One region of the Priestia sp. P1_B12_1 genome, then DNA from elsewhere that is predicted to be linked to it. Evidence: riboswitches for the same ligand, from Rfam matches in the RefSeq annotation. Region 1 holds a riboswitch; the other holds the start of a gene.
What was found. Region 1 has a riboswitch for thiamine pyrophosphate ahead of thiC (phosphomethylpyrimidine synthase ThiC). Riboswitches for the same ligand answer to the same signal wherever they lie in the genome.
Positions count from the first base shown of each region.

Region 2: another riboswitch for thiamine pyrophosphate. It lies ahead of tenA (thiaminase II); the one in region 1 lies ahead of thiC (phosphomethylpyrimidine synthase ThiC).

Region 1 covers NZ_JBFTZR010000018.1:21,002-35,029, reverse strand. The annotation lists gene AC1D0Y_RS26735 (B3/B4 domain-containing protein) at 1-503, opposite strand, end outside; gene queG (tRNA epoxyqueuosine(34) reductase QueG) at 633-1,769, shown strand; gene AC1D0Y_RS26725 (amidase domain-containing protein) at 1,842-2,729, shown strand; gene trmL (tRNA (uridine(34)/cytosine(34)/5-carboxymethylaminomethyluridine(34)-2'-O)-methyltransferase TrmL) at 2,794-3,267, shown strand; gene AC1D0Y_RS26715 (PrkA family serine protein kinase) at 3,726-5,621, shown strand; gene yhbH (sporulation protein YhbH) at 5,946-7,124, shown strand; gene AC1D0Y_RS26705 (DUF3231 family protein) at 7,229-8,260, shown strand; gene AC1D0Y_RS26700 (cation diffusion facilitator family transporter) at 8,405-9,301, shown strand; gene AC1D0Y_RS26695 (VanZ family protein) at 9,561-10,016, shown strand; gene AC1D0Y_RS26690 (hypothetical protein) at 10,202-10,390, opposite strand; gene thiC (phosphomethylpyrimidine synthase ThiC) at 10,368-12,137, opposite strand; TPP riboswitch at 12,251-12,365, opposite strand; gene AC1D0Y_RS26680 (hypothetical protein) at 12,447-12,737, opposite strand; gene AC1D0Y_RS26675 (undecaprenyl-diphosphate phosphatase) at 13,196-14,020, shown strand.
Region 2 covers NZ_JBFTZR010000003.1:390,392-408,026, reverse strand. The annotation lists gene AC1D0Y_RS13095 (aspartate kinase) at 1-13, shown strand, start outside; gene AC1D0Y_RS13090 (YusW family protein) at 130-615, shown strand; gene AC1D0Y_RS13085 (superoxide dismutase family protein) at 804-1,394, shown strand; gene AC1D0Y_RS13080 (FAD-dependent oxidoreductase) at 1,511-2,998, shown strand; gene AC1D0Y_RS13075 (helix-turn-helix domain-containing protein) at 3,073-4,305, opposite strand; gene AC1D0Y_RS13070 (SDR family NAD(P)-dependent oxidoreductase) at 4,614-5,393, shown strand; gene AC1D0Y_RS13065 (ArsR/SmtB family transcription factor) at 5,406-5,708, shown strand; gene AC1D0Y_RS13060 (aldehyde dehydrogenase) at 5,722-7,122, shown strand; gene tenA (thiaminase II) at 7,151-7,840, opposite strand; TPP riboswitch at 7,936-8,033, opposite strand; gene AC1D0Y_RS13050 (TspO/MBR family protein) at 8,260-9,006, shown strand; gene AC1D0Y_RS13045 (hypothetical protein) at 9,309-9,491, shown strand; gene AC1D0Y_RS13040 (sodium-dependent transporter) at 9,668-11,002, shown strand; gene AC1D0Y_RS13035 (cell wall hydrolase) at 11,034-11,609, opposite strand; gene AC1D0Y_RS13030 (LacI family DNA-binding transcriptional regulator) at 11,860-12,891, shown strand; gene AC1D0Y_RS13025 (ThuA domain-containing protein) at 12,981-13,706, shown strand; gene AC1D0Y_RS13020 (Gfo/Idh/MocA family protein) at 13,739-14,764, shown strand; gene AC1D0Y_RS13015 (Gfo/Idh/MocA family protein) at 14,777-15,781, shown strand; gene AC1D0Y_RS13010 (sugar phosphate isomerase/epimerase family protein) at 15,783-16,751, shown strand; gene AC1D0Y_RS13005 (DNA-3-methyladenine glycosylase) at 16,820-17,428, opposite strand; gene AC1D0Y_RS13000 (hypothetical protein) at 17,406-17,635, shown strand, end outside.

The sequences.
Region 1 (14,028 bases):
TCGACATAAGGGCTTCCGAAAGCTCCTAGGACATCTTTTGAAAGGATTTTATTTTCTAAAGAAATATTACGTTCATTTAGAGCTTCATAAGACTCTTCTTTTTTACCGATAGTAAATTCGATGGGACCCTCTAAATTAGAGGAATCATAAATTCCAATTGGGACTTCATATTGCAATGAAAAAAAGTTATTAATGTCCACAGCAGAATTGATAGAAGGCAAATACGTTTGTTTTCCTATTCTTCTAATTAAAGCTTCTATAGAAGGACGGTATTTACTTGGATCAGTTCCAAATGTTTTGAAAAGCTTTCTCCACTCGCTAACACCTTCGAATTCTGTTACTTTTTTTGACTCAAGGTCGAAATAAATGGATTCTTGAAAGAGGCGCAGACGTCCTTTTAGCATTTGAGGAGAATCACCAACTTCAATATTTTTATACTGAATGATTCCCATTTTAAAAGAAGGGCAAAGCTGTTTAATAGCGGGCGATAATGTAAAGTTCATTTTTTTGATCCTTTCTATTATAATTAGTATTTGTTCGTTTATAGATACCATCCTATCATTTCATTGAGTGAGAAAACAGTTCAATGCATGAATATATAGAATTTCTTGGAAAGGAGGCCATTACTCACTATGAATGCGTATCAGTTGAAGGAAGAAATTATTTCATACAGCAAAGAGATTGGAATCGATAAGATTGGATTTGCGAGTGCTTCTATGTTTGATGAGTTAAAGAATCGATTGTTAGCACAGCAAGAGTTAGGTTATGCTTCAGGCTTTGAAGAACCTGATATTGAAAAGAGAGTAGATCCCACATTAGTTGTTCCAAAAGCTAGATCTATTATTTCAATTGCACTTGCGTATCCTTCTAAATTAAAGGATGCACCAAAGAGCACAAAGGAAGATCGCCGAGGAATCTTTTGCCGTGCTTCTTGGGGGCAAGATTATCATACGGTTCTACGTGATAGGCTTCAAAAGCTTGAAACCTTCATAAAAGAAAAAGTACCTGCAGCTATCCTTCAATCGATGGTAGACACAGGCGAGCTGTCGGACCGAGCTGTAGCAGAAAGAGCTGGTATTGGCTGGAGCGGTAAGAACTGTGCCATTATTACACCTGAATTCGGTTCCTACGTGTATTTAGGAGAAATGATTACAGATATCCCGTTTCCTCCTGATAAACCGATAGAGGACGGTTGTGGTACTTGTAATAAGTGCGTTGATGCGTGTCCTACGGGTGCGCTTGTAACAGGCGGCCAGCTGAATTCGCAGCGATGCATTGCCTTTTTAACCCAAACAAAAGGATTTTTAGCTGAAGAATTTCGAAGTAAATTAGGCAATCGTTTATATGGCTGTGATACATGTCAAACTGTGTGTCCTGAAAATAAAGGAAAAGACTTTCATTTTCACCCTGAGATGGAGCCTGATCCAGAACTTGCGAAGCCTAAATTAAAACCGCTTTTAACGATGAGTAATCGTGAGTTCAAAGAGAAATTTGGACATATTTCAGGTTCTTGGAGAGGGAAAAAGCCAATTCAGCGCAATGCCATTATTGCACTGGCCCATTTTAAAGATCAAACCGCCGTTCCAGCTTTAATTGAGTTAATTAAAAATGATGTTCGCCCTGTGATTCGAGGAACAGCGGCATGGGCGTTAGGCAAAATTGGCGATAAAGAAGCGTTAGATACACTTATGAACTTAAGAGAAAAAGAAAAGGACCAAGAAGTAATTGAAGAAATGTCAAAAGGTATAGAGATGCTTCAAGAGATCTAAACCGTATTTTTATTGATAAAGTTAGCTAATGAGTCATAGCGTATAATAAACGCTTAGAAAAGTGGTGACATTATGCTAACAAAAAGGAATGTATTATATACTTTAATTAAAGCGCGTGCGGACAGCTATGTAAAAGGTGAGCTTCATGAAGACTTCAAGCCTTTCATTGAACAGCAGTGTGAACTAAAGCGGTCTCTTATAAAAAAAAGAGAAGTTGATGTTTTAAAATGTAATATGAAAGGTTCTATTCAATCTGCTCATACGGATCAGGAAGAAACAAGAGTATTATATAAGGTGCACATTCAGGCATTTTTAAAACAAAACGATTTTTTCTATATAGAAGAAGAAATTGAAGATCGTTTAGCTCTTTTTTATAAAGATACGCTTATTCAAGATGAGCTGCTGGTAAAGGGTTTTTCTGAAGATGAGGTTGAAATGGATGTAGAAGAAGTAGAGGAAGACGAAGAAAGAGCCTCTTATTATGATCGTCTTGCAGCTGTTCAGTATGCAGAAAAACATTGGGATAAACCTAATGAAAGTTATAAGCAGTTTGAGGTAAACTGCACCAACTATATTTCACAGTGTTTGCATGCAGGAAAGGCGCCGATGCGGGGATATCCTAAAAAAGCAAACGGATGGTGGATGAGAGGGAACGCCTGGAGCTATAGCTGGGCAGTTGCTCATTCCATGCACAGCTATTTAAGTAACTCCAAATCAGGACTTCGGGCAGTGAGGAAATCTTCAGCAAGCGAACTTGTCCCGGGAGACGTTATCTGCTACGATTTTGAAGGAGATGGGAGATGGAATCATACGACCATTGTTGTAGCAAAAGACGGTCACGGTATGCCTCTTGTAAATGCGAACACGTATAATAGTCGAATGAGATATTGGGCTTATGAAGATTCAACGGCTTACACGCCAAAGATTAAGTATGATTTTTTCCATATCGTTGATCGGTAAGACTTTCGTTTTAGCAAGTTAGTGGTATAATGATGAATAGATTTGTTAGCAGAGGTGAAAATTTGTGGGAGTACACGTAGTGTTATTTCAACCAGAAATTCCAGCAAATACAGGAAATATTGCGCGAACATGTGCAGCAACAAATACGACGCTGCATTTAGTTCGTCCGTTAGGCTTTTCAACAGATGATAAAATGTTAAAGCGAGCTGGATTGGATTATTGGGAATTTGTAAATGTGGTGTATCATGATTCATTAGAGGAAGTATTCGAAAAGTATCCTGAAGCAGGTTTCTATTTCATCACAAAATTTGGTCAGCAGCCACATACAACATTTGATTATAGTGACTTAGAGCAGGATCATTTCTTCGTATTTGGAAGAGAAACAAAGGGTCTGCCAAAGCACATTATTGAAGAGAACATGGAAAGATGTCTTCGTTTACCGATGACAGAAAATGTTCGTTCTTTAAATTTATCTAATACAGCAGCTATTTTAATCTATGAAGCGCTGCGTCAACAAAATTATGCTGGTTTATCTTAAGTAAAAAGCGAGGTTCAAATTTTATTGAACCTCGCTTTTTTATTTATGTCGACGATGATATGTAGTGGTTATTTTTTAACGCCCGGTTTATCATTGTATCCCGCTCTGAAGATGGATGCTAAAAAAGCAATTGTTACTCCTAATACTAAAAGTAAGCGCATTGATTTTCCTCCTCAATCTAATTAAAAGGATTATACAGCTACTGCAGTTAAAACCGACTTCCCATATCTCATGATGGTAATAATGACAAAATAACTTTTCTAGAGACATAAGTTCTCTAACAAAGTTTAACCGTTCCTTCTTACTCTTTTATTATAGCTAATAAATACTTCACTGTGAATGCCTAGCAAGGACAAATTTCTGAATTTTACAATTTAAAAAGCATGTTCAAACATTTTGCTGCATAGATTGTATTAATCTTGTTCACTAGCACCATAACTAGTAGGGGAGGTCCTTTAATGGATATATTAAAGAAAGTTGAAAGATACCGCGAAGAAGAGAATCGTCTTAAGTGGGAAGGGACATTTGAAGAGTACCTAAAGCTGATTAAAGATGAGCCTTTAATTGCTCAGCCTGCACACTCTAGAGTATACAACATGATAAAGGATGCAGGAATTGAAGAGGTAAATGGTAAAAGACATTATAAATTTTTCAGTGGACAAATGTTTGGACTTGAAGATTCGCTAGAACGCTTGGTGGAAGAATATTTTCATCCAGCTGCAAAGCGTTTAGACGTTCGTAAACGTATTTTACTTTTAATGGGTCCGGTAAGTGGTGGTAAATCGACGCTAGTGACCATGTTAAAAAGAGGGCTTGAAGCTTATTCTCTTACTGATCGAGGAGCTGTTTACGCTATTAAAGGATGCCCAATGCATGAAGATCCGCTGCATTTAATTCCACATCATTTACGTAAAGACTTCTTTGAAGAGTATGGTATCCGAATTGAAGGAAACTTATCTCCTTTAAATACAATGCGATTAGAGGAAGAGTATGGCGGCAGAATTGAAGACGTCATTATCGAACGCATTTTCTTCTCAGAGGACAAACGAACTGGAATTGGAACGTTCAGTCCTTCTGATCCGAAATCTCAAGACATTGCCGATCTAACAGGAAGCATTGACTTTTCAACAATTGCAGAGTATGGATCTGAGTCAGATCCGCGTGCTTACCGCTTTGACGGAGAGCTTAATAAAGCAAACCGAGGAATGATGGAGTTCCAGGAGATGTTAAAATGTGATGAGAAATTTTTATGGCATTTACTCTCTTTAACTCAAGAAGGAAACTTTAAAGCAGGAAGGTTTGCTTTAATTAGTGCAGATGAATTAATCGTAGCGCATACAAATGAAACAGAGTATCGCTCGTTTATTTCCAATAAGAAAAATGAAGCTTTGCATTCACGAATTATTGTAATGCCTGTTCCATATAACTTAAAAGTGAGTGATGAGGAAAAAATTTATGACAAAATGATTCGTGAAAGTGACGTATCAGATGTTCATATTGCCCCTCATACGTTACGTATTGCGTCTATCTTTACTACATTAACGAGATTAAAAGAGCCTAAAAAAGGCGATATTGATTTATTAAAGAAAATGCGCCTATACGACGGTCAATCTGTAGAAGGCTATAACGATGCAGACGTAGAAGAGTTACAAAAAGAGTATACGGATGAAGGAATGAGCGGTATTGATCCTCGTTATGTCATTAATCGCATTTCATCTACCATCATTCGAAAAGATATTAAATCAATCAATGCATTAGATGTACTGCGTTCATTGAAAGAAGGGTTAGCACAGCATGCATCTATTTCTGCTGAGGATCGAGAGCGTTACTTGAATTATATTTCTCTGGCGCGTAAAGAATATGATGAAATTGCTAAAAAAGAAGTGCAAAAAGCGTTCGTTTATTCATACGAAGAGTCCGCTAAAACATTAATGGATAATTATTTAGATAATGTCGAAGCATACTGCAACAAAAATAAGCTTCGTGATCCGCTAACAGGAGAAGAGTTAAATCCAGATGATAAATTAATGCGTTCAATTGAAGAACAAATTGGTATTTCAGAAAATGCAAAAAAAGCATTCCGCGAAGAAATCTTAATTCGTATTTCGGCTTATGCACGTAAAGGAAAACGATTTGATTATAATTCCCATGAGCGTTTACGCGAAGCGATTCAGAAAAAATTGTTTGCGGATTTAAAAGACGTAGTGAAAATTACAACGTCCACTAAAACACCAGATGAGCAGCAGCTGAAGAAAGTAAATGAAGTAGTGGCTCGATTGATTGATGAGCATGGATACAATTCAGTATCTGCTAATGAACTGCTGCGCTATGTAGGAAGTTTGTTAAATCGATAACTCAGTACTAACAAGAAAACATGGCACTTCCGATCTGTGCCATGTTTTTCTTATCTCTTAAAATAAACTCTGCATAATTAGGCTAATGTGTAGTACGCATTGCACTTAACCATCATATGATAAGTCATAAACATATACATGACACTAGACACTATAAAATGAATAGTTAATAGTGAAAGAATTAGTTAGCAAGTATACCATTCTTGCGCATAGGATAAGAGTAACCAACCTTTGAACTAAAGGTATTTGTCAGAAACTTTCGGTATAGCTTATGCATGCCGAGTAAAAACGTGCAGGTGTTTTTTAAATAAGGAGGGGAATAGCGTGGGAAAAGAAGTAGATAAAAGTTTTGCTGTCTCAAAAGAAGACTGGTCCCTCCATCGTAAAGGCCACGATGATCAAAAAAGACATCAAGAAAAAATTAAAGAAGCAATTAAAAATAATTTACCGGATTTAATTACAGAAGAAAATATCGTGATGTCCAATGGAAGAGAAGTAGTTAAAATTCCGATCAAATCATTGGATGAATATCGAATTCGGTACAATTATGATAAAAACAAACATGTGGGTCAAGGTGATGGAGACAGTAAAGTTGGGGATGTAGTAGCACGTGATGGATCTGCTGGAGATGGTCAAAAAGGGGCAGGAAAAGGTCAAGGAGCAGGTGACCAGGCTGGAGAAGACTACTTTGAAGCAGAAGTGTCTCTTATGGAGCTTCAAGAGGCTTTATTTGCTCAATTAGAACTGCCTAATCTTCAGCGAAAAGAATCTGATCAAATTGTTGTGGAGCACATTGAATTTAATGATATACGACGTACAGGTTTGATGGGGAATATCGATAAAAAACGAACGATGATGAGCGCTTACAAGCGAAACGCAATGACAGGAAAGGCTGCTTTTCATCCTATTTATCCGGAGGATTTAAAATTCAAAACATGGAATGAAGTTATAAAGCCAGAATCGAAAGCAGTCGTCTTAGCTATGATGGATACGAGCGGTTCGATGGGCATATGGGAAAAGTATATGGCAAGAAGCTTTTTCTTTTGGATGACACGCTTTTTACGTACGAAATATGAAACAGTGGAAATTGAATTTATTGCGCATCATACAGAGGCAAAAGTAGTATCAGAAGAAGACTTCTTCTCCAAAGGAGAAAGCGGGGGAACCATCTGCTCATCTGCTTACCGAAAAGCGCTTGAATTAATTAACCAAAAGTATGATCCGAGCCGCTATAATATTTACCCGTTTCATTTTTCAGATGGCGATAACTTAACTTCAGATAACGCAAGGTGTGTAAAGTTAGTAAATGAATTAATGAAAGTGTCAAATATGTTTGGATATGGGGAAGTGAATCAGTACAATCGACATTCCACTTTAATGTCTGCGTACAAAAATATTCAAGACGAAAGTTTTAGACACTTTATTTTAAAACAAAAATCAGACGTTTTTCACGCCATGAAAAGCTTTTTTAGAAAAGAAACAGAAGACCAGAAATATGCTTAACCTAAAAGGCCTAGACTTGTTATCTAGGTCTTTTTTATGCGGTTTATTCAGCGCTTCTTTGGAGATAGTAAAAGTACGACTTTATCCAAAAGGAGAATAAGTGAATGAACGAAAATATAAAGAGCGAAATGCAAAAACATCAACAAAATCAGCGGTTGAACGCAGCTGAGTTAGGTTACTTATGGGCGCAATATTTAGGCGATACGCTGTATGTATGTGTTCTTGGGTATTTTCTATCTGTTGTAAAAGATGCAGAGATTAAGGAGCTCTTAAAAAAAGCCCATCAGATTTCACAAACTCATGTAGACGAATTGACGGAATTATTCAGTTCGGAAAAAATTCCAATACCAGTAGGTTTTGGGGAACAAGATGTGAATAAAGGAGTTCCTGCTTTATTTGATGATATTTTTATGGCTATTTATGTCAATGAAATGGCCATTGGAGGTATGAAGAAATATGCTAGAGCGCTAAGCGCAGTGAGAAGGCAAGATATTTATGATCACCTGTCTCGATGTGTAAAAGAAAGCGACAGCCTTTTAGAGGATTCTAACTACGTTATTTTAAGAAAAAGCATGCTGATGAGACCTCCGGTTATTCCTTATCCGGTAAAAGTGAATTTTGTGGACGAGAAAACGTTTATATCACCATTTTTCTCTCAAATGCATCCTCTAACTTCTTTGGAGGTTACGGCTATTCAAGAAATTGTTAATACAAATGTATTAGGTAAAACGCTGATGCTGGCATTTAGTCAAGTAGCTACCACACAAAAATTACGCTCTTATTTTTTTGATGGAGTTAAACTTGCGAGTAAGCAAATTAAGCAATTCACCGAGTTATTGTCTGAAGCTGACCTACCAAGTCCGCGTCTGCTTGATGCATATGTAACCAACTCAACGATTTCACCGTTTTCAGATAAGCTGATGATGTATCATACTTCCACAGCGGTGACAATTGCTATTGATAACTGCGGTGCTGGCTTGTCTATGTCGTTCCGTTCGGATGTAGCAGTAGAATTTTCTCAGCTAATCGGGCGTATAGGGAAGTATGGAAAAGATGGAATTCGGATTATGATTGAGCAAGGTTGGATGGAAGAACCTCCAATGGCAACAGACCGTAAGAAGTTGGCGGAGAAATAATAAGGAGTATGTTGTAGATTATCATTAATTTTGCGGTACCGAAACATATATAGCTAAGCGAAAATAGATTGCTCTAGACCCACTTGAATGAGCAGTGATAAGATAAAAAAGCTGATTTTTCAAGAAGTAAGTCGAGGTGTGGAAATGAACAACAGTATAAGGGAGTCCATTGCGAAAAAAGTAGCATGGATTAGCGTATGGAGCAATATTGCCCTTACGCTAGGAAAAGTAATAGTAGGATGGATTGGAAATAGTGATGCTGTATTTGCTGATGGTATTCACTCTGCAGCGGACGTATTTGCCTCTATTATTGTCTTGTTGGTTATACGAGTAGCAAATAAACCAGCAGATGATGACCATCCATATGGACATGGAAAAGCAGAAGTGATTGTCTCGGGAATCGTAGGAATTATTTTATTGCTTGTATCATTTTATGTGGTATTTGAAGGAGTCGTTGGTTTATTCCATCCGGTTGAATCTCCAAATATTTTAGCCATGTGGATTGCTGTTATTTCATACATAGCAAAGGTATTGTTGTACCGTTATTCTTTAAACGTAGCGAAGCAGCACCACAGTAAGGCAATTGAGGCAATTGCATTTGATCATAAAGCAGATATTGTTGCTTCTATTGCAGCGGCAATTGGTGTTTTATTATCGATTATTGGTGATAAAATGGATGTTCAACTGCTGTTATACGGAGATAAAATAGCAAGTATCTTTGTTGCTTATTTAATTTTTAACATTGCCAGACAAATGATGGGAGAGTCTTTTCAGATCTTAATGGAAGGCAATATTGATGAAGAGCTACTGAAAGAACTTGAAGAAAGCATTTATGAATTTGAAGATGTGAAGCGGATTGATCGCGTTCGAGCAAGAGAACATGGCCATTACATATTAGTGGATGTACGTATTTCAATTGACCACTTTAAAACAATTAAGGAAGGTCATGATTTAGGACGAGAAATCAAAGCAACACTTATGAAAAAGCATGATAATATTCAGGAAGTATTAATCCATTTGAATCCTTATTATCCAGATTAAATAAGAAGCAGCGAAGTGCTACTCGCTGCTTCTTATTATTTATATATGTAGAAATTAATGAAATGAGTAGCATAAAATAATGAGGATTTTTATTTATAAAGAATCAAGTTTAATAAAATTGTATAAAGGGAATTGTATTTATTTATTGATGTGATAGGATAAAAAAGCATGTAAATGCATTCACGACGAATGAAAGCAGTGGACGGGTACATATAGATAATAATAAATGGTTTTGGGAGTCAAAGAAGGTGATGTTGAAGTGAATGTAAGCATCAGGTCAATCGTTAAAAAAGTCATGTTCATTCTATTTATTGCGTATGGGGTAGTGGTCATTTATGCTACGCTCATACGGGAAAACGAACATGTTTACGGAAAAGCAATGAACTTGGATTTATTTAGTACGATCCGTCTGATGTGGGAAAGCGGCAATATAATGCTTACTGTGACAAATATACTGGGAAATATCGTAATGTTTGCGCCGCTTGGAATGTTTATTCCTTTGTTTATGAAGTGGTTTGATGGTTTTATCCAAGTGTTTACGACTGGTTTCTTAATCAGTTTTTTAATTGAAATTTTACAGTACAAGCTAACGGAACGAGTATTTGATATTGATGATATCTTTTTGAATACGCTAGGTACATTTATAGGCTGGGTTATTATTAAAATACTATATTGGATTAAGAATATGCTGAAAGCACGTTTCAAAAAAAGATGAACTTGAGAAACGTAATGAAATTAATCCAATCTAAAGACGAACAAATGGGATAAATGAGCTAGTATGGATAGCTTGTTACATCGCGGTTGCTACATGCATGAAATCTACGTTCACCCTACCAATGAAAAAATCCGAGCGAGCTGGGTTCTTAATCAAGAATTCAACTCGTTCGGATTTTTCTTCAACTAAAATACTTTTGGCTCAGCTTCTGCTTCTTGTTGATAGAAACACTTAATGCAGCGTCTTACGGAAGAATGTGAGGATTCAACGATAATATGCTGACAATTTTGCTGAACAAATAATAACTTTCTTTCAAGCTGCTTAATTTGTTCTTTAAGCTGTTCTACTTCATTATTGATAGATATTTGAACCACTGTTAACAAACTCTTTAGCTTTTTCTTTCATTCCTTCTTTTCTTACTTCATTTACATCTTTTTCATTTTCTTGAGCCATGTTACGAATATCTTGAGAAATACGCATCGAACAGAATTTAGGTCCACACATTGAACAGAAATGGGCTGTTTTAGCACCTTCAGCGGGAAGTGTTTCATCGTGATATTCTTTTGCGCGCTCTGGATCTAGTGAAAGGTTAAATTGATCATTCCATCTAAATTCAAATCTTGCTTTAGACAGCGCGTTATCGCGTTTTTGTGCTCCTGGATGGCCTTTTGCTAGGTCAGCGGCATGAGCAGAAATTTTATAGGTGATAACGCCTTCTCGAACGTCTTCTTTATTCGGCAGACCTAAATGTTCTTTTGGCGTTACGTAGCAAAGCATAGCTGTCCCAAACCAGCCAATCATTGCAGCCCCAATACCTGATGTAATATGGTCATAGCCTGGAGCGATGTCGGTTGTAAGCGGTCCAAGAGTATAGAAGGGAGCTTCTTGGCATATTTCCATTTGTTTATCTACGTTTTCTTTGATGAGGTGCATAGGAACATGTCCAGGACCTTCAATCATAACTTGAACATCGTGTTTCCAAGCAATTTTAGTTAATTCACCAAGCGTTTCTAATTCACCGAACTGTGCCTCATCATTAGCATCTGCAATGGAACCAGGACGTAGTCCATCGCCAAGTGAAATAGAAATATCGTATGCTTTACAGATTTCACAGATTTCTTCAAAGCGAGTATATAAAAAGTTCTCTTCATGATGAGCTAAACACCACTGCGCTAAGATGGATCCTCCGCGTGAAACAATACCTGTCGTACGTTTCGCTGTCAGAGGAATATAGCGTAAAAGAACACCTGCGTGAATAGTAAAGTAATCAACACCTTGTTCAGCTTGTTCAATTAATGTATCGCGATATGCTTCCCACGTTAGATCTTCTGCTACACCTTTTACTTTTTCAAGCGCTTGGTAAATAGGAACGGTCCCTACAGGAACAGGCGAGTTGCGGATAATCCATTCGCGCGTTGTGTGGATATCCTTTCCTGTTGATAAATCCATAATTGTATCGGCTCCCCAACGCGTTGCCCATGTCATTTTTTCTACTTCATCTTCAATAGCTGAACGAATAGCTGAATTTCCGATATTAGCATTGATTTTCACGTGGAATTTGCGGCCGATAATCATCGGTTCGCTCTCAGGGTGATTGATATTATTAGGGATAATGGCACGTCCTCTTGCTACTTCTTCACGCACGACTTCAGGATCCATCTGTTCACGAATAGCGATAAATTCCATTTCGGGCGTGATGATTCCTTTTTTCGCATAGTGCATTTGCGTTACATTTTGATTTTTTTTCGCGCGCAACGGTAAACGATTAGTGATAAAGCGCTCGTACTGATCTCTTGGATCACCATCATAATAACCGTTATCCTGTGGCTGAACCGTACGGCCTTGATATGTTTCTACATCGTTTCGTTCTGCAATCCACTTTTCGCGCAGAGCCGGTAATCCTTTTTGTAAATTAATTTCATAACAGGGATCTGTATAAACACCGCTCGTGTCGTATACACGTACGGGACTATTTTCTTCTTCCCCAAAAGATCCTGTAGTAGGAGACTGATGAATTTCACGCATAGGCACTTTAAGGTCTTCTCTGGATCCTTGGACATATACTTTGTGACTGTTTGGAAAAGGCTTTTTCATAGAAACTGATACATTTTGTTTTGACATTACATATTCCTCCGGTTTCGCATAAAGTGTAGCTATACCGAACCATAAAAAAATCGGGTTCTGTGATAGACAGAACCCGATGGAATAGGCGAAAAAAGAATAAACATATACTATTCTTTTCAAGACTACTTCCCTCCGCTGGTATAACCCAAATCAGGTTCAAAGGGTTAAAGAGTTTTATTGCACTCTTCTCTCAGTCTGAGCTATCAGACACCCCTAGTAGAAATAACATTCAAATTATTCAATTTACGGCTTAAGTTTACCATCATTCGGTAAAAAATCAACCCTTAAATAAAAAAAGCTAGACAATTAACGTTGTCTAGCGGCATCGATTGCAATCACAATAGCTGTAATAATGTGCATGATAAACCCTAAAAATGGAATCCAAGCAACCAGTGAAGTAACAATCCCTAGTATGTTTCCATACGCAGATAACCCTCGTCTATTAGCTAAAATGAGCGTGATAGCATGAAGAATAAATCCAATAAAAAGAGGAGTATAACTAAAGCCCATAACAATCCCGGCGCCAATTAAAGGAATTCCCAGCAAGGCTTCATACCCAGCAGTGACCCATTTCATTGTACGTACATTTCCATTCATAAGTAAAAAGCCTCCTAAAAAAGATACTACTATATACGAGTAAAGAGAGAAAAAAGTTTCAAATTACTTAGGGGATATGCCGTATAAGCAAGCATTAGTTGATTAAAATGATAGATGACAGTAAAGGAGATGGAAAAAACATAATGATTTAGTCATTTTTTCACACTAAAGAAAAATAGTCTAGATGATTCATTTTTAGCTAAGGGGCCGGAATTTATACCGAACATAGTGACTACTTTCTAAAGTAAATAAAAGCTGATATCGTGTTTTTTGATTATAGCATGTAAGGTTTTTATTACAAATTATTAAAGATTCTTATCTTTTTGCAAATACACATTGTATTTCATAGTTTTAACAATTATGATAAAAAAGCAAGTGTCAAATTAGGAAAATAGTTGAGCATGTAAAACGAAGCGATAAGCTTATTAATTTGAAAGAAAGGCAAGGTACATAGCTTTATGTGGGAAATTATTGTAGCAATCATTTTAGGGATTGTAGAAGGTTTAACAGAGTTTGCTCCTGTTTCGTCAACTGGGCATATGATTATTGTGGATGACCTATGGTTGAATTCCAAAGAATTATTTTCATCTCCAGTAGCTAATACATTTAAAATTGTTATTCAGCTAGGGTCGATCTTAGCAGTAGTAGTTATTTTTAAAGATCGTTTCATTAATTTATTAGGATTGGGAAAAAAGCCAGCTGCTCCAATTGGACCGACAAATCGCTTGAATTTAATGCAGGTAATTGTTGGTTTGTTACCCGCAGGAGTGTTAGGACTTTTGTTTGATGATTACATTGATGAACATTTGTTTTCTTTAAATACGGTGCTAATTGGCTTAGTAGTCGGAGCTGTATTAATGATTCTAGCAGATTTGTTTGGACCTAAACGTCCGCGTGTAGAGACGGTGGACCAAATGTCTTATGGACAAGCACTGGGTATAGGACTGTTTCAATGTATTGCTCTTTGGCCAGGTTTTTCTCGTTCAGGCTCAACGATTTCAGGAGGAGTTCTTCTTGGAATGAGCCATAAGGCAGCGGCAGATTTTACATTTATTATGGCAGTGCCAATCATGGCAGGAGCAAGTGGACTTTCATTGGTTAAAAACTGGCAGTATTTCACATCAGATGCGCTACCGTTTTTTATTGCTGGTTTTATCAGCGCCTTTATTTTTGCGCTGGTATCTATTCGCTTTTTCCTGAAATTAATTAATCGTATCAAATTAGTACCGTTTGCACTATATCGAATTGTGTTAGCAGCTATTCTATATTTTGTATTTTTATAAAATAAACA
Region 2 (17,635 bases), on a different contig from region 1:
GAATGTAAAATAAACAAGACGAAAAACCCCGCTTTCTTTTTAGAGAGCGGGGTTTTCTAGTGAAGGCGTATAAAAATCAAATTTGTGGACATAAAGGGAAGGAAGAGTGAAGTCAAAGGAGGAAATACAGTGAAGAAACGACCCTTTTTCATATTCTTTTCCCTTATAAGTATTAGCGTGCTTTCAGCGTGCCACAATGATGATGCAGCGCCGGCAAAAGAAGCTCAAAATAAACAAGGCGTGACGAATGGCGGAACGCCGATGAGCTATGATAATCAAAGCGAAAACACATCTTTTAACTTTTCAAAATTTGATTTAGAAGTAGACTATAAGGGGCTCAACAATGATTATGAAGCCGACTACGAAAATGAAAATGATGAGATAGAAGCCAAAGTGGATGATAATATTAACGATGAGCACTTGAACGGAGACAAAGCTTTTAATAAATTATCTTCAAAATTTAAAAAGTTAAATTTTGATCAGCGCACGCCCGATGAAGATGTAAAAAAAGAAGTAATCGATGCGTTTGGTCTAAAAAAAGATTTTCAGTCGTTTGAATTAGAAGTTCGTTTTTCAAACGGAACGGAAAAAGAATACAACTTTAAACAGAAGTAAGACGTTAAAGCAAAGTATTTTAGTTGAAGGAAAATCCGAACGATGAATCGAGGTTCTTCATTAAGAATCCAACTCGTTCGGATTTTTTCATTGGTAAGGTGAACGTATGTCTCAATCTTATTTTTGATGTCTAAAAAAAGGAAAATAGTGAAAGGATGGTGATAAATAAGAAAAAGGAGGAATCACGGATGCAAAAGTTGATAATGAACGGATGCGTAGTCTTTGTTCTGTTATTGTTAGGAGCATGCAGCATGGTAAAAGAGCAAAATAACGCTCATGAAAACCACCTGAAAACAGAGGAAGCAAAAGAAACAAGCGAAGTATCGGTAGAACCTGTTAAAGTGGATTTAACAAATACATCGGGTAAAAAAGTAGGAGAGGCTACCCTGTCAGAAGCAAAGAACGGCGTGCACATTAAATTAACTGCTCAAGGTCTTTCACCGGGGAGACATGGATTTCATATTCATGAAATAGGAAAATGTGAGGTGCCGGATTTTAAAACAGCGGGTGCCCATTTTAATCCTTTTAAACGTGAACACGGCTTTAAAAATACAAAAGGCCCGCATGCAGGTGATTTGCCCAATCTAGAAGTTGCTCCAAATGGCGAAGTAGATACAGAAATTTTTGCTTCTCTTGTCACTCTGCAAGAAGGAAAGCCGAATTCTCTTTTGGATATGGATGGATCGGCATTAGTGATACATGATAAAGTCGACGATTACACAACGGATCCTTCAGGAAACTCAGGAGATCGGATTGTTTGTGGAGTGATTACAAAATAAGCCAAAAAGCTGTGAGATCATTCACGGCTTTTTTATTTCAGTAACGAGCCGCTTCTAAATTGCGGTGAGCTTCTTTTTTTTGCACAATAGAAGAAAGAGCTAAAGAAGGTGAAAACATGCATAAGCAAGTTGTCGTAATAGGCGGAGGAATAGGTGGTTTAACAGCGGGAGCGCTTTTAGCTAAACATGACTATGAAGTGACGGTTTTAGAGGCTTCTCGAGAATGGGGAGGCTGTGCAGGGAAATTTCAGCGTCATTTGTATACGTTTCCTGTTGGGGCGACGCTTGGAATGGGATTTGAGCACGGAGGGATACATGAGCGAATCGGCACGTACCTTGGCCTAGAAATTGAAAAGGTTTCTCTTGAGAAAATCATGAAAGTTCATCTTCCTCATCGTACACTGATTTATTATCAAGACCGGTATCAGCATATTTCCTATCTTCAAAAACAATTTCCTCATAAAGCAAAAAATATTAGGAGCTTTTATGAAAATGTTTTTAGAATTGCAAAAGAAATTCGCAAGCTTATGCAGTCTCTGCCGGTTCTTCCTCCTCTAACAGTCGGTGAGTGGAGCAGGCTGGTAAGTTCGTTGAATTTTGGTTCTGTGAAGCTGTTGCCTTATTTTCATCAATCGTTTAGTTATTTACTAAAAAAACACAGCTTGCTAGACGAAGCGGACTTTCTTCATTTTGTTGATGGTCAATTAATAGACAGCATGCAGACAACGAGTGAGAACTGTTCAATGCTTATTGGATGTTTAGCGTTAGATATTTATCACGAAGGTGCTTTTTATGTGAATGGCGGCTTATACAAAGTCGCAGAAGCGCTGCAAAAATCGATTAAAGCCAGCGGAGGAAAAACGATTCTAGGAAGGAAAGTAGTAAAGATAGAGCGTGATAATGACGGGTGGATCGTGCATGATCATAGAGGTAACCATTACCGTGCATCAGACGTTGTATGCAACGCGCCGGTTCAAAGCTTAAAGTCTTTGCTGCATGATGAAGATTACCAGCATATTCATAAGCGGGCAAAAGAAAAAAGCGAGCTTCCGCAGTGGGGAACGTTTTCGATGTATTTTGCGATTGATGAAAGAGATCTGCCGCAAAAGGTAGAGTTGTTTCAGCAAGTACTTCAATCCGAACAAGGGGAAATGACGGAAGGAAATCATTTATTTCTCTCAGTCTCTCATCCTGACGATCGTTTTCGAGCGCCTCAAGGCAAGCGTACAATTACAGCGTCTACTCACATTGATCTTAGCAAGTGGAGTACCAAAGAAGCCTATGATCTTCAAAAACAAGTTCTTGAAAAAAAAATGGTAGCAGGCATTAAAACCATTATTCCTGGCATTGAAAAAGCAGAGCATCAAATTTCGGGAGCTCCTAAAGCATGGGAAAGGTTCACTTCTCGCCCAAGCGGCGGAGTGGGAGGCTTTCCGCAAACGTTAGATCATGCCTTGTTCAACAGCATTTCGCATCGATCTGGCTTAGAAGGAATGTGGTTATGCGGAGATACAGTATTTCCAGGAGCAGGAACTATAGGCGTATCGGTAAGCGGCTATCATGTTTTTCAAAGTATAACGTCTCATCGCCACGCGTTACCTTAACATTTCTTACATACAAACTACTATTGTTCATACTATTAAAAAACACCGGCCCTATTACCATAGGGCCGGTGTTTTCAGGAGAGAAACAGCTTCCACCACTTCCTTTTTCGCTTCATATCAGCAGCGGCGGTTTGTCTAAAGGTTTGGACAAAATCACTAAACATCTCTTCGCGTTCAGCTACGCTTTGACGATGAAGCTTACGTTCTTTCTCCATTTCTTTTAAATAATAGACTCGTTCCTCATTCATTGAATCAATTAAATCACGAAGCTCTTCTGTCGTATTAGTTGAAGAATTGTTTAATTTTTCAACCATAAATTTTACTTGATTCATCGCAACGGTGGAATTGCTTGAGAATCGGTCTAATAAATACTGCATTTCTTTAGAGGATTCATCCGCATTCTCCATGACATCTTTCATGAACAGGCGCATATCCTCGGTTTTCTCTTCAGCGATTGTTGAATAATCTTCAATCAAAGAAGTGACTTCATCAAACGATTTTTCGTTAGAACGGATAATTTTTTTAGACATATTCTCTACATCTCTTGCGCTGCGTTCTGAAGACTCAGAGATGTATGCCCCGACCGACTCCACCATTTCTACAGTTTGAGTAGCACTTTTTTCAAGCTCTCTTTTTACTTCTCCGACAATTTCTTCGCGAACTTCATTTCGCATACCTTCCCGCATTTCTTTTAACAAATCAGCTTTAAATGTATCAAGTACCTCAAACACATCTTCATAGCGGCGAACAGCTTCTACTAATTCCCCTTGAAGCAGTTCTTTTTCATTCACGACAAGGTCGTTTGGTTTTGGCTCTTCAATAGAAGCAGAAATAGCCTGCTTTTCTTCTTCAGTAGCTAATCGTGCTTCAGGTATAGGAGGGGTCTTCTCTTGCTTATTTTCTGAAATGCTTTCCTGCTTTTCAGCAGCTTTTTTCTTTTCTTGCTTCATTTGTTTATTGGAATGTTCTTGAAAATCAATGACGTTTTCTTTTTTAGCAGTTTTCAACTTTGCCGGTTCTTCTTCTTTTGAAATCGCTGCCTCTGATTCCATCACTAAATGCTCCTGTTCTTCTTGTTCTTTTATCAGCAGCTGAACGTATTCTTTGACTTCATCTAACGTACATTGTTCATCAAACAGCTGTTTAATATCATTAAATAATTCAATTTGTTCCTCTGTATAGACACGGGCCCCATCTACTCGTTCAATTGTTAAATAGCTGCCCAACAATTTTTCCCATTGTTTTAGCGTTTTCTTTTCTACCTCTAATTGATCACTTACTTTTTTAATTGTATATGTCTCCATCATTTTTCATTTCCTCCCTTATCTATTTTCATCCAACTATGTAATGGATTATTTGTTGTATGTTGTATTCACCATATCTTCACTTGTTTTCCTGCTAGGTGACAAAGGTTGTCAAAACTAGACGACATTAGCCTTCTATGTAAAGAAAACGCATATTTTGTAAAAAAATGTACAGAAATGCGCAAATGGCAAAAATGGAAAACATAAAAGAAAAGAAGAGTATAGAAAACAGTTGACGGGAAAAAATGAATCCTATAAGATAAGTTTAAATGTTTAAGTTCTTGAACATATAAACATAAGGAGTGAACACTATGTCACAGCATTATGCGCTCATCACCGGTGCGTCGGGAGGAATAGGTAAAGAGTTAGCTTATCAATTCGCAAAGGATGGGCATCCTGTAATTTTAGTTGCCAGAAGCGCTGATAAACTAACAGCGATTGGAGAGAATTTAAAATCTACTTACAATATTGACGTGATAACGGTTGTAAAGGATTTATCAAGAGAAGAAGAGATACAGTCACTATATGAAGAACTTAAAAATAAAAAAATACACGTTGACTATTTAGTGAACAATGCTGGTTTTGGACTATACGGCAAATTTATTGAAACAGCTTTAGACGACGAGTTAAACATGATTGATTTAAATATTCGAGCATTAACTCATTTAACAAAATTATTTTTACCGGATATGGTCAGAAGAAATCAAGGTAAGATTTTGAACATTGCGTCCGTTGCTGCATTTATGCCGGGTCCGCTTATGACGGTGTATTACGCAACAAAAGCGTACGTATTGTCTTTCACAGAGGCCCTTGAAAATGAATTAAAAGGTACCAATGTAACGGTAAGCGCTCTATGCCCGGGGCCAACTAAAACTGGTTTTAGCGACCGAGCCCAGCTAAGCAACTCCAAGCTTTTTCAAAGCGGTGCAATGGATGTAGAAACAGTAACGAAAGTTGGCTATAAAAAATTTATGAAAGGGCAGACGGTTATCGTACCAGGAGTGCAGTTTCGTCTCGCTACGTTCATCCCGCGCTTCGTGCCAAGAAAGTGGCTTACATCCGTTGTCCGCAGAACACAAGAAATTAAATAAAGGAGAATCTATATGAGTCAAAAAGCAGTCGAGTTATTTCGTGCCAGCATTCCTATTTTTCAGGCGCTAAGTGATTCAGCAAGACAAGATATTATTTTGCTGCTCGCGGAAAAAGAGCCTTTAACCGTAAATGAAATTGCAAAGGAGTCTGCGCTATCACGACCGGCAATTTCTCATCATTTAAAAATTCTACGCGATCAAAAGCTTGTGCAAATTGAGCAAAAAGGAACGCAGAGATATTATTCATTAGCTTTAAATGAGGCAGTTGAGCTATTAAAAAACTTGCTTGCTACAGTTGAAAGCGAATGTTTATAGGGAGATGAAAAAGATGAACCACGAGCAATTTTATATCACAGATGAAACGGTCATTGAGCATATTGTCTCTACACAAAAGCAGTATTTCTATGCGCAAAAGACAAAGAGTATCAGCAGCCGCATTCAAGCGCTGAATAAGCTAAGAGAAATAGTCAAACAAAATGAGCAGAGAATTATGGATGCTTTAAAACAAGATTTAAATAAATCTGAAGTAGAGGCTTACACGTCGGAAATCGGGATTTTACTAGAGGAGATTCGGTTTACGCTTAAACATTTAGCAAAATGGATGAAGCCTAAAAAAGTAAAAACCGCTTTAACACATGTGGGCTCTAAAGGGAAAATTGTTCCTGAACCGTATGGAGTTGCGTTAATTATTGCTCCGTGGAACTATCCGTTTCAATTAGCACTGTCTCCTTTAGTGGGAGCGATTGCCGCTGGAAACACGGCGATTATAAAACCTTCTGAACTAACGCCTAGCGTATCTCGCGTTATACAAGAATTACTGGCTGAAGCTTTTGACCCAGCATTTGTGACGGTGGTTGAAGGGGCTGTAGACACGACAAGTCTGCTTTTAAAACAGCCCCTTGATTATATTTTCTTTACGGGAAGTGTAAATGTAGGGAAAATTATTATGCAAGAAGCAGGGAAGCAGCTTATCCCCGTCACGCTTGAGCTAGGCGGAAAAAGTCCGTGCATTGTACATGAAGACGCAAACCTAGATCTTGCAGCGAAGCGAATTATGTTTGGTAAAGGGATGAATGCAGGCCAGACGTGCGTTGCTCCTGATTATTTGCTCGTGCATAAAAAAGTGAAAGCGCCGCTTGTAGAGAAACTTCGCGAAGCAATTTCTCAATTTTACGGTAGTAATCCACTTGAAAGCGACCGCTACGGCCGTATTGTCAGTGAGCGTCATTTTACTCGGCTAGTTGAGTTTTTAAAAGACGGAAATGCTATAGTTGGAGGCGGGTACAATAAGGACACGCTAACAATAGAACCTACGGTGTTAAGTGAAGTAAGCTGGACATCAGACGTTATGCAAGAAGAAATCTTTGGGCCTATTCTTCCTATGATTGAATATGAAACACTAGACGAAGTCATTCATAAAGTTCAAGAAAAAGCTAAGCCGTTAGCTCTTTACTTATTTACAGAAAGTGAAGATGTGCAAAACGTCATAACGGAGCGCCTTTCATTTGGAGGAGGCTGTATAAACGATACGCTTATGCATATCGCTACGCCATATTTGCCGTTTGGCGGAGTGGGAGAAAGCGGCACGGGTCAATATCATGGAAAAGACAGCTTTCAGACATTCACTCATTTTAAAAGCATGCTGTCTCAAACAACCAAGTTTGATTTGTCATTCCGCTATCCTTCGGAAAAACAAAGCTTGAAAATGATCAAAAAACTATTGAAATAAAAGAGCCTCCTGATAGGAGGCTTTTTCGTTATTTTGAAAGGGAAAGCTGAGAAAGCGGCCATTTTTCTTGGGTATATGCCATTTCCCAAAATAAATACTCCAGTTCACAGCTTTTGATGAAGTGATCTTTCATACGGTTACGTTCTTCTTCAGTCGCTTGTTCGGCGAGTTCATCAAGCTTGTTACAAAACCATTGTGTTGTGCCATTCATTTCTTCATTATTATAAAACTGAATCCATTCATAAAAAGGATGAGAAGGAGATGGATTTACTTGTTCTGTAATGCGCTGGCCAATTTCAACGTACGTCCATGGACATGGAAGAAGCACTGCAATGATTTCTGCTAAGCTGCCTGTATGCGCAACACTTGTCATATGGTTAATGTAGTGGCTGGCCGTCGGTGAAAGCGTCTCAGTGTGAAGGTCTTCATAACGTACGCCTGCTACTTCACAAAAATTATTGTGAGGATGTACTTCACTATGTAATACCGTAGAAATGCCGGCATTAAAGGCTTCCATTTCGGTACGCGTGCGGCATTTTGTTAAAGCAGCGCCGTAAATGCGAACAAATGCTGTTAAGTATTCGTAATCTTGAGAAACGTAGTGAATAAGCGCTTCTTTTGGCACGTTTCCTTCAGCAATTCCTTTAATAAAAGGATGGTTAAAAATGGCTTCGTAAATATAGTTTGCTTCTTGTCTTAATTGAGATGAAAATGACATCAAAATCCTCCTTTAATATGAGGAAGTCACAAACAAGCACATAAAGGAAATAAAAAACACTCCGTTTATAAACGGAGTGGCAAAGGACAGTAAAAAACTGAACATTGCCACTTTCCTACGCTGGTATGAGCCAGATCAGGTTCAAAGGGATCAAGAAAACTTGTCTCAGCCGGTGGCACCCCTAGTGGACTTCCTATTAATCTAAGTTTAACTTACCATATATTCTGAAAAATAGAAAGCGTTATGGGAAATTGTGTGCTAACCGCTTTTCTTTCTTAAAGAGGAAATTTCTTAAAGCTATTTTTAATCATTTTTGTTTAAAAATGCATATTTTTAGGGAAGAAGAGGTATTAATGAAGGGAAGAGCCGTTTTCGTCTCCGAAACACTCCCATATAAATAGAAGAAAGGAGAGAACAAAATGGCGAAATTTCGTTTGTATGCTGTATTAAATACAGTAGGCTTGGCTATTACACTGCTTGTGAATTATTTAGCAAATGCCATTCCAATAGGAGGCAAAACAACGGGAGAAGCTTCTGCGCAAGTTCCTACGTTGTTTACACCAGCTGGTTATGCCTTTGCTATCTGGGGCGTTATTTATTTATTATTAACCATTTGGGTTATACGCCAATTTTTTGCAAGAGAAGATCAAAAGGAAATATATGCACGTATCGGCATTTGGTTTTTTCTAAACTGTTTGTTAAATAGTGCGTGGATCTTTATTTTCCAAAACGATTACTATAAGTTATCTCTTTTAGTTATGCTCTTTATTCTAGGCACATTAATGATTGTGTATTCCATTATTCAGCATTCTCGAATGACGACATGGTTTATGCGTCTGCCAATTTCGCTTTATCTTGGATGGATTTCTGTTGCGACTATTGTCAATGTGTTTGTCGTATTTCAAGCAAATGGAATACAGCACTTGCTTGGCTTAAACGAGTTAGCATGGACGATTATTATGCTGCTGGTAGGAGCTGTGCTGGGCATCATGTTTACATTAAAAAACCGAGACGCTGTTTATCCGCTTGTTTTTATTTGGGCTTATATTGCCATTGCAGTGAAGCAAAGTGGAAATCAGCCAATTGTCATGACTGTCATTATTTCGATTGTTTTATTAGCAATTGCCATTATTGTGGGACTGATTAAACGCTATAGACGTTTTTAAAAAGAAGCTCTAGCTTTTGTAAGCTAGAGCTTTTTATGATGCTCTTTTGATTGTAAAAAAGCAGCTGTAAAAGCAATTAAGCTAATTAAAATACCAAAAGGAACAACAATTGGTACGAATGATAAAATAAATGTCATAAGTGTAACCTCCATGTTGCATCGGTGCATAATGAAAAATTCAACTTTTTTAAATTGAAGTTCCGCTACTATAGTATGCTAGGCTTTATGTTTGGAGCCTATATGTTTAGAAATAAACGAAAAAGGCAACATACGTTACATACAGGTTATATAGGAGGAGTTAAAATGGAAACATATTTAGTCGCTTACACAGATAAAGATGATATGGAATATAAACAAGTGACGTGCGAGAGCTATGAAGATGCAGAGCGTACGGTCCTTCGTTTAGAGAGAGAAGGGCATATGCATATTGAAGAAATTTCAAATCAAGAAGCCTACCGTGGAGATGAATCATCGTACAGAGAATAAATTTTGAATAGAAACACCGACCTTAAAATGAAGAAGCAGCTGCTTCTTCATTTTTTCTATTCTATATAGATATCGTTTTATAGAAAAAAGTAAAACGGGAATGATTTTCTTCTGCATTTATGGTACAGTACTAATCAGGTGAGTTTTGAGTTTAGAAGAGGAGAGAGTAACATTATATGAGTAAAGGAAATCAGTGGTCTTCACGCCTCGGTTTTATTTTAGCATCTGCTGGGGCAGCAATTGGTCTAGGAGCGATATGGAAGTTTCCATACGTAACGGGAACCAGTGGCGGTGGAGCATTTTTTGCGTTGTTTATTTTATTTACGATTTTTATTGGATTGCCGCTTCTGTTGGCAGAATTTATCATTGGAAGACATACGGGAAAAGAAGCGATTAGTGCTTATAAGGCAATTGCTCCAAAATCCGCTTGGGTATGGATTGGCAGGCTGGGAGTACTAAGCTGTGTCGTTTTGCTTTCCTTTTACAGCGTCGTTGGCGGCTGGGTGATTTTATATACGATTATGAGTGTAACCGGTATGCTAAGCGGAAAAGAGTACGGCGCGTTGTTCAATGCCGTCATTAGCCAACCTTATGTAGTATTAGGTGCACAGGCGCTGTTTTTATTAATTACAGTGTTTGTTATTTCAAAAGGCGTACAAAAAGGAATAGAGCGTGCTAATAAATACATGATGCCGCTGTTATTTATTTGTTTTATCATTATCGTGGTGCGTTCTCTAACATTAGACGGAGCAATGGACGGAGTAAAGTTCTTTTTAAAACCGGATTTTTCAGCCATTACAGGGTCATCTGTTCTCTATGCGCTCGGTCAGTCGTTTTTCTCGCTTTGCGTGGGATTATCCTGCATGGTGACATATAGCTCTTATTTAGGGAAAAAAGTAAGCTTGACGCGTTCAGCTGGCACTATTGCTATTTTGAACTTGTTTGTTTCGCTGCTGGCGGGCTTGGCTATTTTTCCAGCCGTTTTTTCGTTTGGATTAAAGCCAACTGAAGGACCTGGACTTTTGTTTGTGGTCTTGCCAACAGTATTTGAGAAAATGCCGTTTGGTACCGTCTTTTTAGCACTGTTTTTAATTTTATTTCTATTTGCTACGCTTACGTCTGCTTTTTCACTTCTGGAAATTATCGTAGCTGCTTTAACCAAAGACGATCAGACAAAACGAACTCGCTACGCTTCTTTATCAGGGATTCTTGTGTTTGTGGTAGGTATCCCATCAGCGCTTTCGTTTGGTGTACTAAAACATGTTTCACTTTTTGGCAGAAGTATATTTGACGTAGCTGACTTTTTTGTGAGCAACTTAATGCTGCCTCTTGGAAGTTTAGCCATTGCGATTTTTGTGACATTTAAAATGAAAAAAGAAGCCGTGTATGAAGAGTTTATTTCAGGAAGTACAAAAGGTGTTAAATTATTCAACGCATGGTTCTTTCTAGTTAAATACGTATTGCCTATTATTATTATAGCTGTTCTATTAAGCTTACTTGTTGCATATTAAAAAAAAGCACTCATCTGAGTGCTTTTTTTGTTTATTTTGCAAAAACGTGATTTCCGATTGTAATCGTAACCTGTTTTTGACGAAGCCATTGGTCGCTTGTTTTATCTGGATTAAAGAAGAATAACGAACCTTTTCCTTGACCTCTAAAAGCTAGTGCTTCATTTACAGCTTTTTGTGCTTCAGCATCCGCTGCTTTATTAATTTCACCGTTTTGTACAGGTGTAAACTGTGTACCTTGATAAATGACATCATGAATAGAGTTTGGGAAAGAATCGCTATCCACGCGGTTTAAGACAACTGTTGCTACAGCCACTTTGCCAGCGTAAGGTTCGCCTTTTGCTTCAGCTTGTACAAGGCGAGCTAACAATTCTTTATCACTTTCGCTAATAGAGTTAGGGATTGTTAGTGTTTCATTTGCATTAATAGAGTCCGTAGATTTGTGATTCGCTTCTTTTAACTGTTTAACCGTAACGCCGTATTCAGCGCCAATCTTGTAAAGAGTCTCTCCGGCTTTTACGCGATGAGTTGTTTCAGCGGCATTTGCCCCGTGACTCATGCCGAACATAGGAACTGCCAGCGCTCCAATAATTGCTAGTTTCTTAAACATAAAGTAAGTACCTCCTGAAATCCTTTTGAACGCCCCTTTTATCACGGATCGGTGCGTGCTGTGCACCGAACTTTATATGTACGTTTCAAAGATTAACAGGTGTCAATACATCTTGTCACTGCTTAAAACATGCCAATCTAGGAAGATATTATAATAGTTAACAGATAATTTGAAAAATAAGTTGACTGATAATAAAGGAGTGAATTATAATGAACGAGTAAATAGTTAACCGTTTAACTGGAGAGATTTTATGGGAGAAAAGATAACGATTCGTGATGTAGCGAAGCATGCAGGGGTGTCTGCAGCTTCAGTATCTTACGTCTTAAACGGAATTAACAAAGTATCCGATGAAACAAAAGAGCGAATCTTAACAGCGGTAAAAGAATTAAACTACGAACCAAATTTAACCGCCGTTAGTCTCTCGAAACAAAAGTCAAATATGATTGGCGTTATGTTCCCGCTTACAGATGATTCACTTTCTACTATATTTAAAGATAACCATTATTACAGCGAAATGATTAGTGGAATTGAATATGTAATCCGCAAGCATGGTTATGATCTAGTCATATCTGGAGCGAGTAGCCCAGCTGATTGCCTAAAATGGATTCGAACGAGAAATATTGATGGTCTTCTGTTTTTAGGAGCCTTCCCTCATCGATTGTATGAGAAAATGAAAGCGTTATCGAATCCGATTGTGCTAGTAGATACATATGAAAAGTACGAACGTGATTATCATCATATTTCTGTAGACGATGAGCATGGAGGATATCTAGCTACAACACATTTAGTGAATTTGGGGCACAAAGAAATTGCCTTTGTTGCTCATCACCTCGTCAATAGTCCAGTGGATAAAAAGAGGTATATAGGCTACGAGAAAGCATTAAAAGAAGCAGGCATTACACCATCAAAGACGTTTGTTTTTGAAGTGAACGAAAGTTCCTTTGATAACGGTTACAAATTAGGGAACAAGCTGCTGCAAGATCATAAGGATATTCGGGCGGTTTTTGCATCCTCTGATACGCTGGCGCTTGGAATTATGAAAGCACTGCAAGAAAAGGGGAAAAAAATTCCGCAGGACTACTCAATCGTAGGGTTTGATGACATAACGTTTAGCAGCTATGCATCTCCAAGTCTAACAACCATTCGTCAAGATGTATTTAACAAAGGAGTCGTCGCCGCGACGTCTGTTATTCAAGCAATTGAACACCGTTTCAGCACGCTGCAGCATGTGAAATTATCGGTTGAACTTATTATTCGAGATTCGACTGCTAAGCGCGGGTGAACCGCAGTAAGTTAACCGGTTAACCAAAGTTTAGCATTTATAAAAAAAGGGGATATAAGTTAGCATTCACAAAAAAAGGGGATATGAAAATGATTAATGTTACAGTATGGAATGAAAATCGTCATGAACAGAAAAATCCGGTGGTAAGAGAAATTTACCCTGAAGGCATTCACGGTGCCATCGCTTCTTTTTTAGAAGAAGGAGGGTTTCGTACGCACACCGCAACATTAGAAGAAGTAGAACACGGGTTGACTGAAGAAGTATTAAATCAAACGGATGTTTTAGTATGGTGGGGTCATTTAGCACATGACGAAGTAAAAGATGAGATCGTTGAGAAAGTAAAGCAGCGCGTGCTAGACGGTATGGGGCTTATTGTCTTACACTCAGGTCACTTTTCTAAAATTTTCAAAACGTTAATGGGCACAAGCTGCGACTTAAAATGGCGTGAAGCAGATGAAAAAGAGCGCTTGTGGGTAGTAGAACCGAGTCATCCGATTGTGGAAGGTATTGGTGAATTTATCGAGCTTGAGCGCGAAGAAATGTATGGAGAGCACTTTGATATTCCAGCACCTGATGAACTGATTTTCACGAGCTGGTTTGAAGGCGGAGAAATTTTCAGAAGCGGCTGCACGTACAAACGCGGAAACGGAAAAGTATTTTATTTCAGACCTGGACATGAAACATATCCAACATACCATAACAAAGACATTCAGCGTGTCATTATGAATGCGATTAAATGGGCAAAGCCAGCAGAGAGAAAACGTCCGGTTTACGGCAATGCGCAACCGCTTGAATCAATCGCTGTTAAAAACTAATTAATAATGCTTAAGCAAAGGGGATAGGAAAGATGGCAAAAGTAAAAATTGGCGTTATTGGGTGCGGAAGCATTGCGCAACACCGTCACTTACCAGAATATAAGATGAATGAACAAGTAGAATTAGTAGCCGTTTGCGATATAAACACAGAACGTGCAAACAGCGTAGCACAGCAGTACGGTGTAAAAGCTTACACAAACTATGAAGAACTTTTAGCAAGCGGTACAGTAGAAGCAGTGAGCGTATGTACGCCCAACTATCTTCATGCGCCTATTTCGGTTGCAGCGTTAAACAGCGGAGTTCATGTCCTGTGTGAAAAGCCGATGGCAACATCAGAAGAAGAAGCGAAAGCAATGATTGAAGCAGCAAAAACAAACGGTAAAAAACTAATGATCGGACATAATCAGCGCTTTGTAGCTTCTCATCAAAAAGCTCGTGAACTTATTGAAAAAGGGGAAATCGGTAAAATTTATAGTTTCCGTACGGCTTTTGGCCACGGTGGCCCTGAAGGTTGGAGCGTGGACGGAAAAGACAGCTGGTTCTTCAAAAAAGACGAAGCGTTTATTGGGGCTATGGGTGATTTAGGCGTTCATAAAACCGATATGCTCCGCTACATATTGAATGAAGAAATTGTAGAAGTCGGTGCATTTGTAGAAAGCAATGCAAAAGACTTTGCAAATGTAGACGACAATGCTGTGTGCGTATTAAAAACGGAAAGTGGGATTATCGGTACGCTTGCGGCAAGCTGGGCTTACAATGGAAAAGAAGATAACTCCACGATTGTTTACGGAGAGAAAGGGATTCTTCGTTTGGAGGACGACCCGACGTATTCATTAGTTGCACAATATGCAACGGGTGAAGTCGTGAACTATGAATTAGGAAAAATTCAATCGAACGATGAAGGCGGCCAAGGTAATTCTCACGTCATTGAACAATTTGTAGATGCAGTTGCAGAAGATAAAGAATCTCCTGTTCCTGGTGAAGAAGGATTAAAATCACTTGCTGTTATTTTAGCAGCTTTAAAATCAAGTCAAACGAAACAAATTACGCGCGTGTAAGAGGTGAAAAACGTGAGAATTGGCATAATCGGAGCAGGAGGGATTGCTGTAAGCAGGCATATCCCGGCATTCAAACAACTGGGTGATGAATGTGTGATTTGGGGGCTTAGCGATATTAATAGTGAAAGAGCCACAGAGGTAGCCAATGAGCATAATATCCCTCACGTATTTGTTGATTACAAAGATATGTTTAAAGAAGTGGATGCTGTATGTATTTGTACACCGAATAAATTTCACGCCGAGTTTGCAGTAGAAGCGCTAAAAGCAGGCGTTCACGTCCTATGTGAAAAGCCAATGGCGATGTCTAAAGAGCAAGGTGAAGAAATGCTTGCTGCTGCTAGAGAATCAGGTAAGCAGTTAGCGATTGCGTATCATTACCGATTCATGAAAGAAGCGCAGGCAGCGAAAAAAATGATGACAGAGGTAGGGCGCCCATTAGTTGCACGTGTCAGAGCAATGCGTCGCCGAAAGGTTCCCGGTTGGGGGGTATTTACGAACAAAGATCTTCAAGGAGGAGGCAGCTTAATTGATTACGGCTGCCATTTACTTGATTTAACGCTTTGGCTGATGGGAAACCCAAAGCATACTGAAGTGCTGGGAAGTACATATAATGACCTGAGTAAAACGCCTAACCAATTAAATCAATGGGGAGCATTTGATCATGAAGCATTCAGCGTGGATGATCATGTAACGGCCTATATTAAATTTGAAAATGGAGCGTCGCTTCTTTTAGAAACTTCTTGGGCTGCTAATATCGAAGATGATGAAGAGCACGTAAGCATATCAGGGGTAGATGGCGGTTTAAGCGTGTTTCCGTTTGAACTATACACGTCTAAAAACGGTATGCTCATGAACAGTACGTCACCTTGGATAGATGGAGAAGATGATTACAGCCTAAGTCAGGCTAAAAATTTCGTTGAAGCGTGTAAAGGAAATGCTGAATTAGTGGTAAAGCCACAAGAAGCGCTTCAAGTCTCAGCTATTATTGACGAAATATATCGCACAGGGGGAAATTAAAATGAAACTTGGAGTATTCACGGTCTTATTTGCGGATCTTTCTTTTGAAGAGATGTTAGATAAAGTAAAAGCAGCAGGTCTTCATGCTGTTGAAATCGGAACGGGGGGCTATCCGGGAAACAGTCATTGTCCGTTAGATGAGCTGCTTGAAGATGAACAAAAAAGAGAAGCCTATATGAAGCAGATAAAAGACCGCGGACTTACAATCAGTGCATTTAGCTGCCACGGCAATCCTATTTCACCTGAGGCAAGTTTTGCAAAAGAATCTGACGAAACGCTTCGCAAGACCATCCAACTAGCATCATTAGTAGGTGTTCCAGTGGTTAACTGCTTTTCTGGAACAGCAGGAGATCACGAAGAAGCGAAGTACCCAAACTGGCCTGTTACTCCTTGGCCTAACGAGTATGGAGACGTCTTGAATTGGCAGTGGGAAAATAAGCTTGTTCCTTATTGGAAAGAAATTGGAGAACTAGCGGAGGAGCATAATGTAAAAATTGGTTTAGAACTTCACGGCGGATTTTTAGTTCATACTCCGTATACGCTGCTAAAGCTTCGCGAAAAAACAAGTCCAGCGATTGGCGCTAACCTTGATCCAAGTCATTTATGGTGGCAAGGAATTGATCCGGTAGGAGCTATTAAAATTTTAGCAAAAGAAAATGCGATTCATCATTTCCATGCAAAGGATACGTACTTGGACCAGGATAATATTAACATGTACGGCCTGACGGATATGCAGCCATACGGAGAGGTCCAAACGCGTGCATGGACGTTTAGATCCGTAGGATGCGGACATGATGTAAAAGAGTGGTCTGATATGATGAGTGCACTTCGCACATACGGATACGATTATGTAGTCAGCATTGAGCACGAAGATCCAATCATGTCGATTGAAGAAGGATTTAAACGCGCGGTTACAAACTTACAAAGTGTATTAATTGAAGAAACTCCCTCACAAATGTGGTGGGCGTAAGCAAAAAGAAGCATCTCTAAAAAGAGGTGCTTCTTTTATTTTCGTGAATAAATCAATTCGCCTTTTGTTCACCTGAATTTCGATACAAACGGGTGATTGGTAACCCAAAAGCGCCAAGGGTAATCCTTCGCCTCACCAGAATTATCAATGCCAACGCGAGGTCCGGCGGAAATCTCTGAAGGAGTGAAGCCACGAGCAATATAAAGAGGAGGGCTGGTTAAATCATGACCGTACAAATCCATTGAAACCCCTAGTGCTTTTGTTAGTTTCCCGGGACCGTTTGTCCAATTTATTTCATTTTCCATCCCTCGACGTCTAGTTTTCATCAAATCTTTTCCGCTAAAGGGCTCAATAGCTCGAATGAGGACGCCTTCTGGACAATCGATGTCGCTGCTTACAACATTGAGTAGACAATGTGTATGCATTGTATGCGTATAGGCATGAGCAGGAGGACCGAACATGATCTCCGTCCTTTTTGTGCGCCGGTTATTAAAACTATGAGCTGCTCGGTCGAAAGGCCCTTTGTAAGCCTCTGTTTCTACAATGAAACCAGATGCAGTTCCTTCTGCCGTTTCGTGAACAAGAAGACATCCTAACAGCGACTGAGCTAATTCAAGTGTAGGCTGTTGATAAAATAAAAGAGGAAGTGGTTCAATGTCTAAAAGAGAACGCGTCATTTGCTGTAGTCCATCCTTTCAAAACAGAGTCATTCACGCTGTTATGCGCATCTTTTATTATGATGTTTTCTTTGTTATTTTGCAAAGAGAGGCACTGATTCATACAGTAATCTTTCTTACCCCACGTTCAAGTATTGATCATGATTCAACTTACTCTATGAAATTATTTTATTTTAAAGAATGGTTTCGTTTTGCACGTATAGGGGG